DNA from 4 places in the Solwaraspora sp. WMMA2065 genome. Region 4 is predicted to be linked to each of the others. Evidence: riboswitches for the same ligand, from Rfam matches in the RefSeq annotation. Region 4 holds a riboswitch; each other region holds the start of a gene.
The links. Region 4 has a riboswitch for cyclic di-AMP ahead of O7610_RS18845 (coiled-coil domain-containing protein). Riboswitches for the same ligand answer to the same signal wherever they lie in the genome.

Region 1 (3,354 bases), 2.6 Mb from region 4:
GATCGAGGGTCTGCTCAACCACCTGGACGACCGGTCCGCCGGCATCATGCGGGCCCGGTACGGCCTGGAGGACGGGCGGGAGCACTCGCTGACCGAGGTCGCGTCGCGCTTCTCGCTGTCCCGGGAGCGCATCCGTCAGCTGGAGATCCAGGCACTGGGCCGGCTGCGGGAGCTGGCCCGGGCAGAAGGGCTGCAGGCCGCCTGACGAACTGACCGCAGGCGACCTGACCCGCCGACGAACCGACAGACTACCGACGAACTGCCGACGGCCCGGCATCCGCGCTAGCGGATGCCGGGCCGTCGGCAGTTCGTCGGGGCGAGCGACCGGGTCAGCGGACCCGGCCGTAGCCGTACGGTGGCATCATGTCCACGCTGGCCAGCTCGACGGTGCGGCCGAAGGTGGGAGCGTGGATCACCTGTCCACCGCCGACGTACAGGCCGACGTGGGCGAGACCGTTGTAGAACACCAGGTCACCGGGCTGCAGTGCGCCACGGTTGATCTTCGCGACCACGTCCCACTGCATCGCCGCGTTGTGCGGCAGGCTCTTGCCGGCGGTACGCCAGGCGGCGAGCGTCAGGCCTGAGCAGTCGTAGCCGTTCGGGCCGCTGGCGGCCCAGACGTACGGCTTGCCGATGGCTCCGTAGGCGAACTCGACGACCGAGCCGGCGGCACCGGACACCGACGGTACGGTCCCGGTGTACGACGAGCCGGTCTCGCTCGCGGCACCGTACGCCCGTTCCCGCTTGTCCATCAGCTCGTCGATGTCCGCTTCGATGCTCTTCTTGCGGTCGGCGAGCTCCTTGACCTGGGCGTCCTGCTTCTTCAGGGCTGCCTGCAGCTTCTCCTGCTCGGCCAGGTAGGTCAGTTGGGTGCTGGTGAACTCGCTGAGCCGCTGCTGCCGGTCCCGGGCCAGGTGGTCCAGGGTGCCGAGCCGGTGGATGAAGCTGCCGGAGGTGCCGTCGAGCAGGGCGGTCGCGGTGCTCAACCCGCCGGTCTTGTACGCGTTGACCGCGATCTGACCGACCTCGGTCTGCGCTGCCGCGAGTTCGGCCTGCAGCGGGCCGAGCTTGGCGTCGATGTCCTCGGCCGCCGTCCGGGTGGCCTTGGCCTCCTCCCTGAGCCGGTTGTACGACTCGACGACCTTGGCCAGCTCTTCGGATTCCTTGTCGATCTGCTGCGTGAGTTCGCTGACCGTCGGCTGGGCGGTCGCGGCGGTCGCCGGTACCACCAGGCCGAGGCTTACGCCGGTCAGCATCAGGGTGCGCAGCAGAATCCGCGCTGTTGACAAGAACGCAGAACCCTTCTTCCTGGCCGCCTACCGGGTTAGCTGACGGATTCGGGCGGGAAGTTCGCCCTACCGCGGTGGACCGCGGATTCACCCCAGGTGCCGGTGGGTCCCCGGATCGCGACCGTGGAATCACTGGCTGTAACGCCAGGTAATCTCGCTACGGCGATTCGGCGGCACTGGACCGGCATCACCGCTTCCCGGTGACTGGCGACCGGACCAGCCGGTCCAACTTAGCCGCAAGGGTTGCGACCCGGAAAGTGCTGCGATCGTGATCCGCGGCATGGAACTGACTGGGGCCCGGTGACAGTTACTGGATGTGACGGCTGGCTGCTCTGGGCAACATCTCCCTGCCTTCGTGTAATCGGTCGACTGCGGTGCGTCGTCATTGGCGGGCGGTTGATCAACTGCGAATAATGCGTCATTAGTCGGTCTACGCGGTTGTTGTCATTGTGCTATACGGATAAATGGGGATGGAAGGTCTGATTCGTCATCCAGGAAGCGGCCTGCCGTACGTCATTCTGCTAGGTGGCAGAATGACTACCTTCCATCGAGTAGCTTGCTGTTTGCACAATGGACCCGCAAGGTCAGCGCCGCACGAGCCCTTCGGAGGCAGCTATGCGTGCTACTCGCCAGACCCCACCCCGACGCGGTTCCCCGGTACCCGCCCCGTCCGGCCCCAGTGTCGGACGGGCCTTCTACCGGCAGCCCGGTATCTGCGTGACCGGTGAATGGTTCGTCGTGGCCGGCCGGCGGTTCGCCGTCCGCGACCTCACCGAACTCCGGACCGCACGAGGTGCCCGCGACCGTCTCACCGGCCGGGTGATCGTGGTGACCGCCGTGACCCTGACGGCGGTCGCGGTGACCGTCGGCTACACCCGCGGGTTGGATGAGGTCAGCGCGGGTGCCTACCTCGCCATGCTGGCGGCTGCGTTCGTGCCGGTGGCGGTCGCCTGGCTCGGCGACCGGTTGCGGCCGCGGGCGTACGAACTATGGGGCCGCCACCAGGGACTGCTGGTGCTGCTGTTCAGCACCGACGACGAACGCCAGTACGGCCAGGTGAGCCGGGCGTTGATGCGGGCCCGGGAGATGTCCCGGCTGGCCGGTCTGTCCGAGCCGGTCACCATCGAGCCGTGGATGCCCGACCAGCGGTGAGCGGGCCCGGCCGCCGTGGCGGTCGTCGGCGGGCTGGTCAACGTCGGTCAGCCCGCATCCGGCCCGTCCAGTCGACGGGCGAGGTCGTGCAGCATCGCCACCGAGTCGGCCGGCGACAGGGATTCCGCCCGTAGCCGGTCGAACACATGCTGGTACGGCCGGACCTCGTCGGCCCGGTCGATGACCTCCTCGACCAGAGCGCTCTCCACGTACACCACATCGGCGTCGGCCTGGTCGGCGAAGTGCAGGATGACGAACGGACCGAGCACCGTGTTGCTCCCGGCGGTGAACGGCAGCACCCGGACCGTGATGTGGGGCGCCGCGGACATCTTCGCCACGTGCTGGAGCTGCTCGCGCAGCACCCGCGGGCCGCCGGTCATCCGGCGCAGCGCCGCCTCGTCGATGATCACCTCGATCTGCGGCGGGTCCGCGCCGAACAGCACCTCGTGCTGGCGGGCCAGTCGGATCTGCACCCGTCCTTCGATCTCGGCTGCCGGTACGTGGTGCGGGCCGTCGGCCGGGATCACCGCGCGGGCGTACTCCTCGGTCTGCAGCAGGCCGGGGAAGCTGATCGGCTGGAAGTAGCGCAGTGCCGACGCCTCCGCCTCCAGACCGATGTAGGCCGCGTAGGCGGCCGGCACCCGGTCCTTGTATCCGCTCCACCAGGCGCGCCGTCGTGCCGCCCGGGCCAACTCGACGAGATCCTGCACCTGCTGCTGGTCGCGTACGCCGTACAGGTCCAGCAGGGCCTTGACGTCGTTGGTCGAGATGCTGACCGACCCCGACTCGATCCGGATCAGCTTCGACAGCGACCAGTCCATTTGAGCGGCGACGTAGTCCTGGGTCAGCGCGGCGGCCTCGCGTGCCCGGCGTAGCGCCGCACGCAGCCGGCGACGCCCGATGGTCGGGCCCT
Region 2 (3,354 bases), 2.7 Mb from region 4:
GCCGCCTACGCGGCCTACATCGGTCTGGAGGCGGAGGCGTCGGCACTGCGCTACTTCCAGCCGATCAGCTTCCCCGGCCTGCTGCAGACCGAGGAGTACGCCCGCGCGGTGATCCCGGCCGACGGCCCGCACCACGTACCGGCAGCCGAGATCGAAGGACGGGTGCAGATCCGACTGGCCCGCCAGCACGAGGTGCTGTTCGGCGCGGACCCGCCGCAGATCGAGGTGATCATCGACGAGGCGGCGCTGCGCCGGATGACCGGCGGCCCGCGGGTGCTGCGCGAGCAGCTCCAGCACGTGGCGAAGATGTCCGCGGCGCCCCACATCACGGTCCGGGTGCTGCCGTTCACCGCCGGGAGCAACACGGTGCTCGGTCCGTTCGTCATCCTGCACTTCGCCGACCAGGCCGACGCCGATGTGGTGTACGTGGAGAGCGCTCTGGTCGAGGAGGTCATCGACCGGGCCGACGAGGTCCGGCCGTACCAGCATGTGTTCGACCGGCTACGGGCGGAATCCCTGTCGCCGGCCGACTCGGTGGCGATGCTGCACGACCTCGCCCGTCGACTGGACGGGCCGGATGCGGGCTGACCGACGTTGACCAGCCCGCCGACGACCGCCACGGCGGCCGGGCCCGCTCACCGCTGGTCGGGCATCCACGGCTCGATGGTGACCGGCTCGGACAGACCGGCCAGCCGGGACATCTCCCGGGCCCGCATCAACGCCCGGCTCACCTGGCCGTACTGGCGTTCGTCGTCGGTGCTGAACAGCAGCACCAGCAGTCCCTGGTGGCGGCCCCATAGTTCGTACGCCCGCGGCCGCAACCGGTCGCCGAGCCAGGCGACCGCCACCGGCACGAACGCAGCCGCCAGCATGGCGAGGTAGGCACCCGCGCTGACCTCATCCAACCCGCGGGTGTAGCCGACGGTCACCGCGACCGCCGTCAGGGTCACGGCGGTCACCACGATCACCCGGCCGGTGAGACGGTCGCGGGCACCTCGTGCGGTCCGGAGTTCGGTGAGGTCGCGGACGGCGAACCGCCGGCCGGCCACGACGAACCATTCACCGGTCACGCAGATACCGGGCTGCCGGTAGAAGGCCCGTCCGACACTGGGGCCGGACGGGGCGGGTACCGGGGAACCGCGTCGGGGTGGGGTCTGGCGAGTAGCACGCATAGCTGCCTCCGAAGGGCTCGTGCGGCGCTGACCTTGCGGGTCCATTGTGCAAACAGCAAGCTACTCGATGGAAGGTAGTCATTCTGCCACCTAGCAGAATGACGTACGGCAGGCCGCTTCCTGGATGACGAATCAGACCTTCCATCCCCATTTATCCGTATAGCACAATGACAACAACCGCGTAGACCGACTAATGACGCATTATTCGCAGTTGATCAACCGCCCGCCAATGACGACGCACCGCAGTCGACCGATTACACGAAGGCAGGGAGATGTTGCCCAGAGCAGCCAGCCGTCACATCCAGTAACTGTCACCGGGCCCCAGTCAGTTCCATGCCGCGGATCACGATCGCAGCACTTTCCGGGTCGCAACCCTTGCGGCTAAGTTGGACCGGCTGGTCCGGTCGCCAGTCACCGGGAAGCGGTGATGCCGGTCCAGTGCCGCCGAATCGCCGTAGCGAGATTACCTGGCGTTACAGCCAGTGATTCCACGGTCGCGATCCGGGGACCCACCGGCACCTGGGGTGAATCCGCGGTCCACCGCGGTAGGGCGAACTTCCCGCCCGAATCCGTCAGCTAACCCGGTAGGCGGCCAGGAAGAAGGGTTCTGCGTTCTTGTCAACAGCGCGGATTCTGCTGCGCACCCTGATGCTGACCGGCGTAAGCCTCGGCCTGGTGGTACCGGCGACCGCCGCGACCGCCCAGCCGACGGTCAGCGAACTCACGCAGCAGATCGACAAGGAATCCGAAGAGCTGGCCAAGGTCGTCGAGTCGTACAACCGGCTCAGGGAGGAGGCCAAGGCCACCCGGACGGCGGCCGAGGACATCGACGCCAAGCTCGGCCCGCTGCAGGCCGAACTCGCGGCAGCGCAGACCGAGGTCGGTCAGATCGCGGTCAACGCGTACAAGACCGGCGGGTTGAGCACCGCGACCGCCCTGCTCGACGGCACCTCCGGCAGCTTCATCCACCGGCTCGGCACCCTGGACCACCTGGCCCGGGACCGGCAGCAGCGGCTCAGCGAGTTCACCAGCACCCAACTGACCTACCTGGCCGAGCAGGAGAAGCTGCAGGCAGCCCTGAAGAAGCAGGACGCCCAGGTCAAGGAGCTCGCCGACCGCAAGAAGAGCATCGAAGCGGACATCGACGAGCTGATGGACAAGCGGGAACGGGCGTACGGTGCCGCGAGCGAGACCGGCTCGTCGTACACCGGGACCGTACCGTCGGTGTCCGGTGCCGCCGGCTCGGTCGTCGAGTTCGCCTACGGAGCCATCGGCAAGCCGTACGTCTGGGCCGCCAGCGGCCCGAACGGCTACGACTGCTCAGGCCTGACGCTCGCCGCCTGGCGTACCGCCGGCAAGAGCCTGCCGCACAACGCGGCGATGCAGTGGGACGTGGTCGCGAAGATCAACCGTGGCGCACTGCAGCCCGGTGACCTGGTGTTCTACAACGGTCTCGCCCACGTCGGCCTGTACGTCGGCGGTGGACAGGTGATCCACGCTCCCACCTTCGGCCGCACCGTCGAGCTGGCCAGCGTGGACATGATGCCACCGTACGGCTACGGCCGGGTCCGCTGACCCGGTCGCTCGCCCCGACGAACTGCCGACGGCCCGGCATCCGCTAGCGCGGATGCCGGGCCGTCGGCAGTTCGTCGGTAGTCTGTCGGTTCGTCGGCGGGTCAGGTCGCCTGCGGTCAGTTCGTCAGGCGGCCTGCAGCCCTTCTGCCCGGGCCAGCTCCCGCAGCCGGCCCAGTGCCTGGATCTCCAGCTGACGGATGCGCTCCCGGGACAGCGAGAAGCGCGACGCGACCTCGGTCAGCGAGTGCTCCCGCCCGTCCTCCAGGCCGTACCGGGCCCGCATGATGCCGGCGGACCGGTCGTCCAGGTGGTTGAGCAGACCCTCGATCCGCTGCCGCTCCAGCCCGGTCAGCACGATGTCCTCCGGCGACGGGGCGTCGCTGTCGGCCACCAGGTCGCCCAGGTTGGTGTCGCCGTCGTCGCCGACCGGGGTGTCCAACGACACCGTGTCCTGCGACCACCGCACCAGCTCGTGCACCCGTTCGACCGGCACGCCGAGCGAGGCGGCGATCTGCTCCGGCTCGGGGTCCGAACCGAGCTCGCGGGTCAACTGGCGGGCGACGTTGCGCATCCGGTTGACGTCCTCGACAAGGTGCACCGGAAGCCG
Region 3 (3,354 bases), 1.4 Mb from region 4:
GACCGGGGATCCGGCCGAGCTCGCCCAGGCCCGGGACCGCGCGTTGGGGCGGCGACCGCAGCGGGAGTTCCAGCTGACCACGAACTACCGCAACCCAGCGGAGATCTTCGAACTGGCCGCCGGGGCGATCCGCGAGGTCGCCCCGGACGCCCCGTTGCCGACGGCGGTCCGGGCGACCGGGGTGGCACCGCGCCGGGACCGGGTCTCCGCGGCGGCGCTGCCGGCCGCCGTCCGCGCCGCGACCGCCGAGATGCTGGCGGCGGTGGAGGGGACGGTCGGCGTCATCGCCCCGGTGACCCGGCGCGACGAGGTCGCCGGCTGGCTCGGCGGGTTGGCGACCTCGCGGCTGCAGGTGGTGTCGAGCCTGCAGGCGAAGGGCATGGAGTACGACGCGGTGGTGCTGGTGGCCGGCGAGGAGATCCGCGCCGAGTCCGAGGCCGGGGTGCGCACGCTCTACGTCGCGCTCTCCCGGGCGACCCAGCGGCTGGTCACCATCGACCTCGACCAGGAGTCGATTGCACATATTGCCATGTGAGCATTAGTCTGCCGACGAGACGCCGGGCAACGGAGGGTGGCAGGCGTGGGAGTCGGACACGATCACTGTGCCGGGAGCACCGGCCAGCGACACTACGGGTGCCTCTGGGCCGCCTTCGCCCTGCTGGCGGTCTTCATGGTCGTCGAGGCCGTCACCGCGCTGGCGACCGGCTCCCTGGCACTGCTGTCCGACGCCGGGCACATGTTCACCGACGTACTCGGCATCGGTATGGCGCTCGCGGCGATCGCCGCGACCCGACGACCGACCGGGGAGCCGCAGCGCACCTTCGGCCTCTACCGCCTCGAGGTGCTCGCCGCGCTGGCGAACGCCGTACTGCTCGCCGGGGTCGCACTCTACGTTCTGGTGGAGGCGGCTCGCCGGTTCGCCGATCCGGAGCCGGTGATGGTCGGCCCGATGCTGGTGGTGGCGATCGCCGGACTGCTCGCCAACATCGTCGCCTTCGCCCTGCTGCGCCAGGGGGCCAGGGAGAGCCTCAACGTACGGGGCGCCTACCTGGAGGTGCTCGGTGACCTGCTCGGCTCGGTGGGGGTGCTGGTGGCCGCCACGGTGATCGCCACCACCGGCTGGTGGTACGTGGACCCGCTGGTCGCCGTCGGTGTCGGGGCGTTCATCCTGCCGCGTACCTGGCGGTTGGCGCGGGCCGCGCTGCGCATCCTGGTGCAGGCGGCGCCGGAGCATGTCGAGGTCGACCGGGTTCGCAGCCGGCTGGCCGCTGTGCCGGGCGTCTGCGACGTGCACGACCTGCATGTCTGGACGCTCACCCCGGGCATGGAGGTGGCCTCGGCACACCTGGCCGTGACCCCGTCAGCCGAGATCGGCACGGTACTGCGGGACGCCCGGGCGGCCCTGCACGACGAGTTCGGTATCGAGCACGCGACGCTGCAGATCGAGCCGCTGGCCCCCGCCGACTCCTGCGGACCGGCTGACTGGTGATTAGCAGATGCTTAAGTTTCGTGACCTTACCGCGACGTTGACAACTACGATCTACGTATATTTCTGATTTTTCTGGATATAACAGACCTATCGATGCCGGGACGGCAGCCCGAGGAACCGGTAGTCTCGGCCCCGGTCTCCGCTCGGGCGGCGCCCCTCCGGCGCCCGCGGAGGCCGTCGCCTAATCGCCGTACGGCGAGCCGGGGAACCACGTACCTGGGGTGCATCCGCGTCACGCGGTAGGGATCTTCCGTCCCGAACCCGTCAGCTAACCCGGTCGGCGGCTGACGGAAGGAATGCACAGTGTCGCGCACAGTCCACAGAAAAACCCGATTCGCGTTATTGGCGGCGTTGACCGCCGCCCTGATGGCCGTCACCGGCACCCCGATCGGCTCGCCGGCCGGAGCCGCCCTGCCCGCCAACCGGCCCGACCGGGTCGACAACGAGGGAGGCACCGACAGCCTGCGCAAGGAGCTCGATGCGGCCTCCAAGGGCTGGATCGACGCCAAGGCGGCGCTCAACCACTCGAAGGGCCGGCAGAAGAAGCTGTCCGAGCAGCTCACCACGGTCGGTGCTGAGCTGGAGCAACGGAACAGGAACGTCGGACACATCGTCGACCGCGCGTACCGCAACGGCAGGCTCGGCCCGGTCTCCGCGTTGCTCAACAGCACCTCACCGGAAGGGTTCGTCGACCGGGCGGCGGCGCTGAGCGCGGTGACCGCCAACGAGGAGAAGCAGCTCCGCGAGCTGTACCGCACCCGTGACCAGGTAACCAGGTCCAAGGCTGCGATCGAGCATGAGATTCGGGAGCAGCAGAAGCAGGTCACCATCATGGACCAGCGCCGGAACCAGGCGGAGCGGGCCCTGGCCGTCGCGGTCGCCGCCGAGAAGCAGGCGGAGGAACAGGCGGAGGAACAGGCGAGGCAGCAGGCGGCGGAGGAGGCCGAGCAGGCCGCCGCCAGCGGATCCTCCGGCTCCGGGTCGTCGGGGTCCGGATCCTCCGGCACCGGGTCGTCGGGATCCGGGTCATCCAGCGCGTCGGCGACTCCGGCACCACGCAACGCGAACGGCTCCTGGCCGGCCGAGTCATGCAACGTCGACGACCCCACCACCTCCGGCTGCATCACACCCCGTACGCTGCACGCCCTGAACCAGGCGAAGGCTGCCGGCTTCACCCGCTACGTGTCCTGCTTCCGCAACGGCAGCTCCGGCGAGCACCCCAAGGGCCGGGCGTGTGACTTCGCCGCCCAGCCCAACGGCTTCGGTGGAGTGGCAACCGGCGGTGACAAGAGCTACGGCGACAACCTGGCGAACTACTACATCAACAACGCCGACCGGCTCGGTGTGCTCTACGTGATCTGGTACAAGCGGATCTGGCTGCCCAGCAGCGGCTGGAAGACGTACAGCGGTGCGGGTGGCGACCCGTCCAGCGACCACACCAACCACGTACACCTGTCGGTGTACTGACGTCCGCGATCGGGGGCGGACGGCCACGTCGGTGGCCGTCCGCCCCCGTTTTCTTTTCGCGGCGGAATCAGCGTACGGAGTCATTTGCGCAACAGCGGCAGACCGATCGGCATATTTGCCGACGGTCACCGGCGACCACGCGAGAGCGCTCTACCGCCATGCAGTCGCACTCGGCTCACGCAGAGCACATGCAGCCCATGAGGAGAGAGAGCGCTCTCACCGAGAGGTTTACAGCAGCACCGGCGCGGCTGTCAACAGACCACCACGACCCCGTACCGAATACACGAAACTTCATGTCGGGATATTGACAGAAGCCCGCATCTCTGATGACCTCCTGGCAATAACTCGTTGACGGGCGCGAATTTTCGCGATCGTGGACCGCGCCCGACCCGACCCGG
Region 4 (3,354 bases):
TCACGGTGGCTGCGGACAAGCCGGTCATCCGGGCGATCCCGCCGGCCGGCCCGGTCAGTCCGCCGCCGCAGCAGCCGACCGGCCGCTCACCGGTACGCCGGTCGGCGCGTACCGACTGACAACCTACGTCTCGTGCTGACGACCTGCGTCTCGTGCGGTGCCGGGGCCGGCCCCGGCACCGCACGAGGTGAGGTCAGGTCACAGCAGGGACAGATGTACGTGGTTGGTGTGGTCGCTGTTCGGGTCGCCGCCGGCACCGCTGTACGAACTCCAGCCGGTCGTCGGTGACCAGAACTGCCGGTACCAGATGACGTACAGGATGCCGAGCTTGTCGGCGTTGCGGACCAGGAAGGCGGTCAGGTTGTTGCCGTACAGCCGGTCGTCGCCGAAGGCGTCGCCGCCGAACCCCTGCTGCTGAGCGGAGAAGTCGCAGGCCCGTCCCTTGGGGTGCTCGAACGGTCCGCCGGGGCGGAAGCAGGAGACGAAGCGGGTGAAGCCGGCCTTCTTCGCCTCGTTCAGCGCGTGCATGGTGCGCGGCGTGATGCAGCCGCTCGTGGTGGGGTCGTCCAGGCTGCACGACTGGGACGGCCAGGAACCGTCCGAGTTACGCGGAGCCTGGGCGGCGACCGGCGAGGTGGCCGAGACAAACCCGTTGGTGGCGACCGCGCCGACCAGTTGCAGGGCCTTTTCGGCCTCTTTCTTCTGGCGGGACATCGCCTCGAGTTGCTGTTCCTCGCGGGCCACCTCGGCGTCGATCGCGGCGACCGCCCGAGCGGCCTGTTCGCGGGCCTCGTTGAGCTCCCGGATCCGCTTGTTGTCGTGCATGGCGATCATGTCCAGGCCTTCGGCGCGTTCCAGCAACGTGTCCGGATCGGCACTGTTGAGCAGGACCATCACCGGGGTGATCCGACCGAGACGGTACGAGTTGGAGGCGACCTGGCCGATCTGCGGGGTCAGCGCCGCTATCCGCTCCTCGACTTTTTCCAACTCGAGGTTGAGCTTCAACTGGCGTTTGCGGGACTCGTCGACCGCGGCTTTGGCTTCGACGAAGCCCCGGCCGGTCGATTCGAGCACCTCACTGAGCAATGGCGGGGCGCCTTCGTCGTCCGGATCCTGAGCGGCGGCCGGCGACGCTACGACGAAGCCGGCGAGCAGGGCGGCGACGGCGGCGAGGGCCGCGGCCGTCGGAATCCGCCGGCGGAGGGGTGCGGTCATCCTGTTCCTTTCCTTGGCCGCCGACCGAGTTAGCTGACGGGTTCGGGACGGAACGATCCCTACCGCTGGCGCGGATTCACCCCGGTGGAAACGTGGTTCCCCGGCTCACCCCGGAGGGGTGATTGGGCGGCGGTCACCGCCGGCGCCGGTGGGCGCCGCCTGGCGGAGACCGCGGGCAAGCTTACCGGATCGGTCACCGGCATCAACACCTCGACAATCCTGACTGAGCTGGAATAATCCGTTACCAGACAACGACTTTCGGTGATGTCCACTGTCTGCGTTTGTCGGTGTACGACAAGTCGTGGGACGGGCCGGATATCGCTGCGTCGAGGTTAGCGGCTGACTACAGTGCGTATGAGGAAAAGCGGCAAAGTCCTAGCCTCGGACGGATCCTCGGTGAGAGATGACGATTCCCCGGTCGGGCCGCCGGACGCCGACAGCGTGGCGGTGATCGGCCTCGGGCGGTTCGGTGGTCAGGTCGCCCAGTCCCTGCTCCGCCTCGGCCATCACGTGCTGGGCATCGACGAGCACCCCAAACGGGTGCACCGCTGGTCCGAGCGGCTGCCGAGGGTGGTCGAGGCGGACTCGACCGACGACCAGGCGTTGCGCCAGTGCGGCGTCGCCGACTACCCCCGCGCGGTGGTCGGTATCGGCTCGGACGTCGAGGCCAGCATCCTCACCGTGGTGGCGCTGACCGAGCTGGGTGTCCCGGAGATCTGGGCGAAGGCGATCACCGCCAAGCACGGCCGGATCCTCGCCTCGGTCGGTGCGCACCATGTGATTTTTCCGGAGGCGACGATGGGTGACCGGGTGGCCCACCTGCTGGCCAGCCGGATGCTCGACTTCATCGAGTTCGACGACGGGTTCGCCATCGCCAAGGTCTGCGCCCCGCCGGACGCCACCGGTCGGACGTTGGCCGAGTCCCGGCTACGCCAGCGGTACGGCATCACGGTGGTCGGGATCAAGGAGCGGGACCGGCAGCTGCGGTACGCGGAACCTGAGACGTTGATCCCGCCGGACGCGCTGCTGATCGTCGCCGGGGTGACCGCGGCGGTCCAGCAGTTCGGCCGGTGAACATGGGCGTGACCGCCTCATCACACCTTCATTTCGTGAGCTGATCAGCCGCTGCACTTTCGCAAACTCGTGACTCAGGCTACAGTCCCTGCATGGGAGCGCTTCCATCGATGGATGTGCCCCTGCTGAGGTAGTCGACGCGTGGCGCGGCGATGGCGACATCACCGTGTCAACCGCACAGCTCCCGAGGCTGGCGGCGGGCCAAGCCCGGACACCGCCGCCAGCCCGCGCACCACCTGTCGAGAGGAGGTGGAACCAGAGCCACTCGCGTGGCCCGGCTCCCGCGCGTCACGCACGACCTGGACGCCAAACCGCTCGTGCGTGTTTTGCAACTGAATGGTGGGGACGGGGGTTGCCCTCCCCGTCCCCACGCTAGTCCCCGATTGTTACGGCGGAGAATCGCCGACAAGTCGGGACCGCGACGTCGGTCCGTCCGAGAGTGCTGTCCAGCCTGCCGATGCATCGGCAGGCTTCGTTGTGTGTGTGGGCCTCGGAGCGGCGGCTGAGCTGCCGTGCTCGGTCTGCGGCGACGGTCGGACGCAAGCTCGCTCCACCGGCACCGGAGGTTCGATGCTCGTCGATGAGTAGTGGGCAAGCTCACAGTCGGTCGATCCGCTGGTCCGTCCCGGCGTCCGCACCGAAAGCGAGATGCCCATGCCGCAACCGCCACACCACTGCCGCCGGTGGATCCGGCGCGATCCCGACCACCCCCGGCACCCCGACCGTCGCCGGCCAGCCCGAGCCTGCGCCTGACCATGCCGCCCGGCGACGACCAACCACCCACCGCGCCAAGCGCGCTGACCGCCACCACGATCGGCACCGACTCGGTCACCCTGCGGTGGCAGCCGTCCGCCGACAACGTCTACGTCGCCTGGTACGAGGTGCTGCGGGTCAACCCCGACGGCTCCACCACCCCGGTGGCGACCGCCCCGCAACACCCGCCGACCGGACCGACCGCCCGGGTCGGCGCACTGCAACCGCAGACCGCGTACACCTTCGTGGTGCGGGCCCACGACGACGCTGGCAACACCTCACCACCGACCGAGCCACTGACCGTGCGGACCC

Region 1: linked by a shared signal. The riboswitch ahead of O7610_RS30430 (C40 family peptidase) and the one ahead of O7610_RS18845 (coiled-coil domain-containing protein) in region 4 are both predicted to bind cyclic di-AMP.
Region 2: linked by a shared signal. The riboswitch ahead of O7610_RS00115 (C40 family peptidase) and the one ahead of O7610_RS18845 (coiled-coil domain-containing protein) in region 4 are both predicted to bind cyclic di-AMP.
Region 3: linked by a shared signal. The riboswitch ahead of O7610_RS12390 (coiled-coil domain-containing protein) and the one ahead of O7610_RS18845 (coiled-coil domain-containing protein) in region 4 are both predicted to bind cyclic di-AMP.

What each region holds. Positions count from the first base shown of each region.
Region 1 is NZ_CP128361.1:6,730,085-6,733,438, forward strand. It holds gene O7610_RS30425 (sigma-70 family RNA polymerase sigma factor) at 1-205, shown strand, start outside; gene O7610_RS30430 (C40 family peptidase) at 330-1,289, opposite strand; cyclic di-AMP (ydaO/yuaA leader) riboswitch at 1,300-1,437, opposite strand; gene O7610_RS30435 (DUF6232 family protein) at 2,007-2,441, shown strand; gene O7610_RS30440 (helix-turn-helix domain-containing protein) at 2,489-3,354, opposite strand, start outside.
Region 2 is NZ_CP128361.1:38,118-41,471, reverse strand. It holds gene O7610_RS00125 (helix-turn-helix domain-containing protein) at 1-588, shown strand, start outside; gene O7610_RS00120 (DUF6232 family protein) at 636-1,070, opposite strand; cyclic di-AMP (ydaO/yuaA leader) riboswitch at 1,640-1,777, shown strand; gene O7610_RS00115 (C40 family peptidase) at 1,788-2,747, shown strand; gene O7610_RS00110 (sigma-70 family RNA polymerase sigma factor) at 2,872-3,354, opposite strand, start outside.
Region 3 is NZ_CP128361.1:2,747,581-2,750,934, forward strand. It holds gene O7610_RS12380 (HelD family protein) at 1-535, shown strand, start outside; gene O7610_RS12385 (cation diffusion facilitator family transporter) at 581-1,489, shown strand; cyclic di-AMP (ydaO/yuaA leader) riboswitch at 1,658-1,788, shown strand; gene O7610_RS12390 (coiled-coil domain-containing protein) at 1,856-2,956, shown strand.
Region 4 is NZ_CP128361.1:4,130,227-4,133,580, reverse strand. It holds gene O7610_RS18850 (glycoside hydrolase family 65 protein) at 1-119, shown strand, start outside; gene O7610_RS18845 (coiled-coil domain-containing protein) at 199-1,215, opposite strand; cyclic di-AMP (ydaO/yuaA leader) riboswitch at 1,218-1,354, opposite strand; gene O7610_RS18840 (potassium channel family protein) at 1,612-2,289, shown strand; gene O7610_RS30920 (fibronectin type III domain-containing protein) at 2,973-3,354, shown strand, end outside.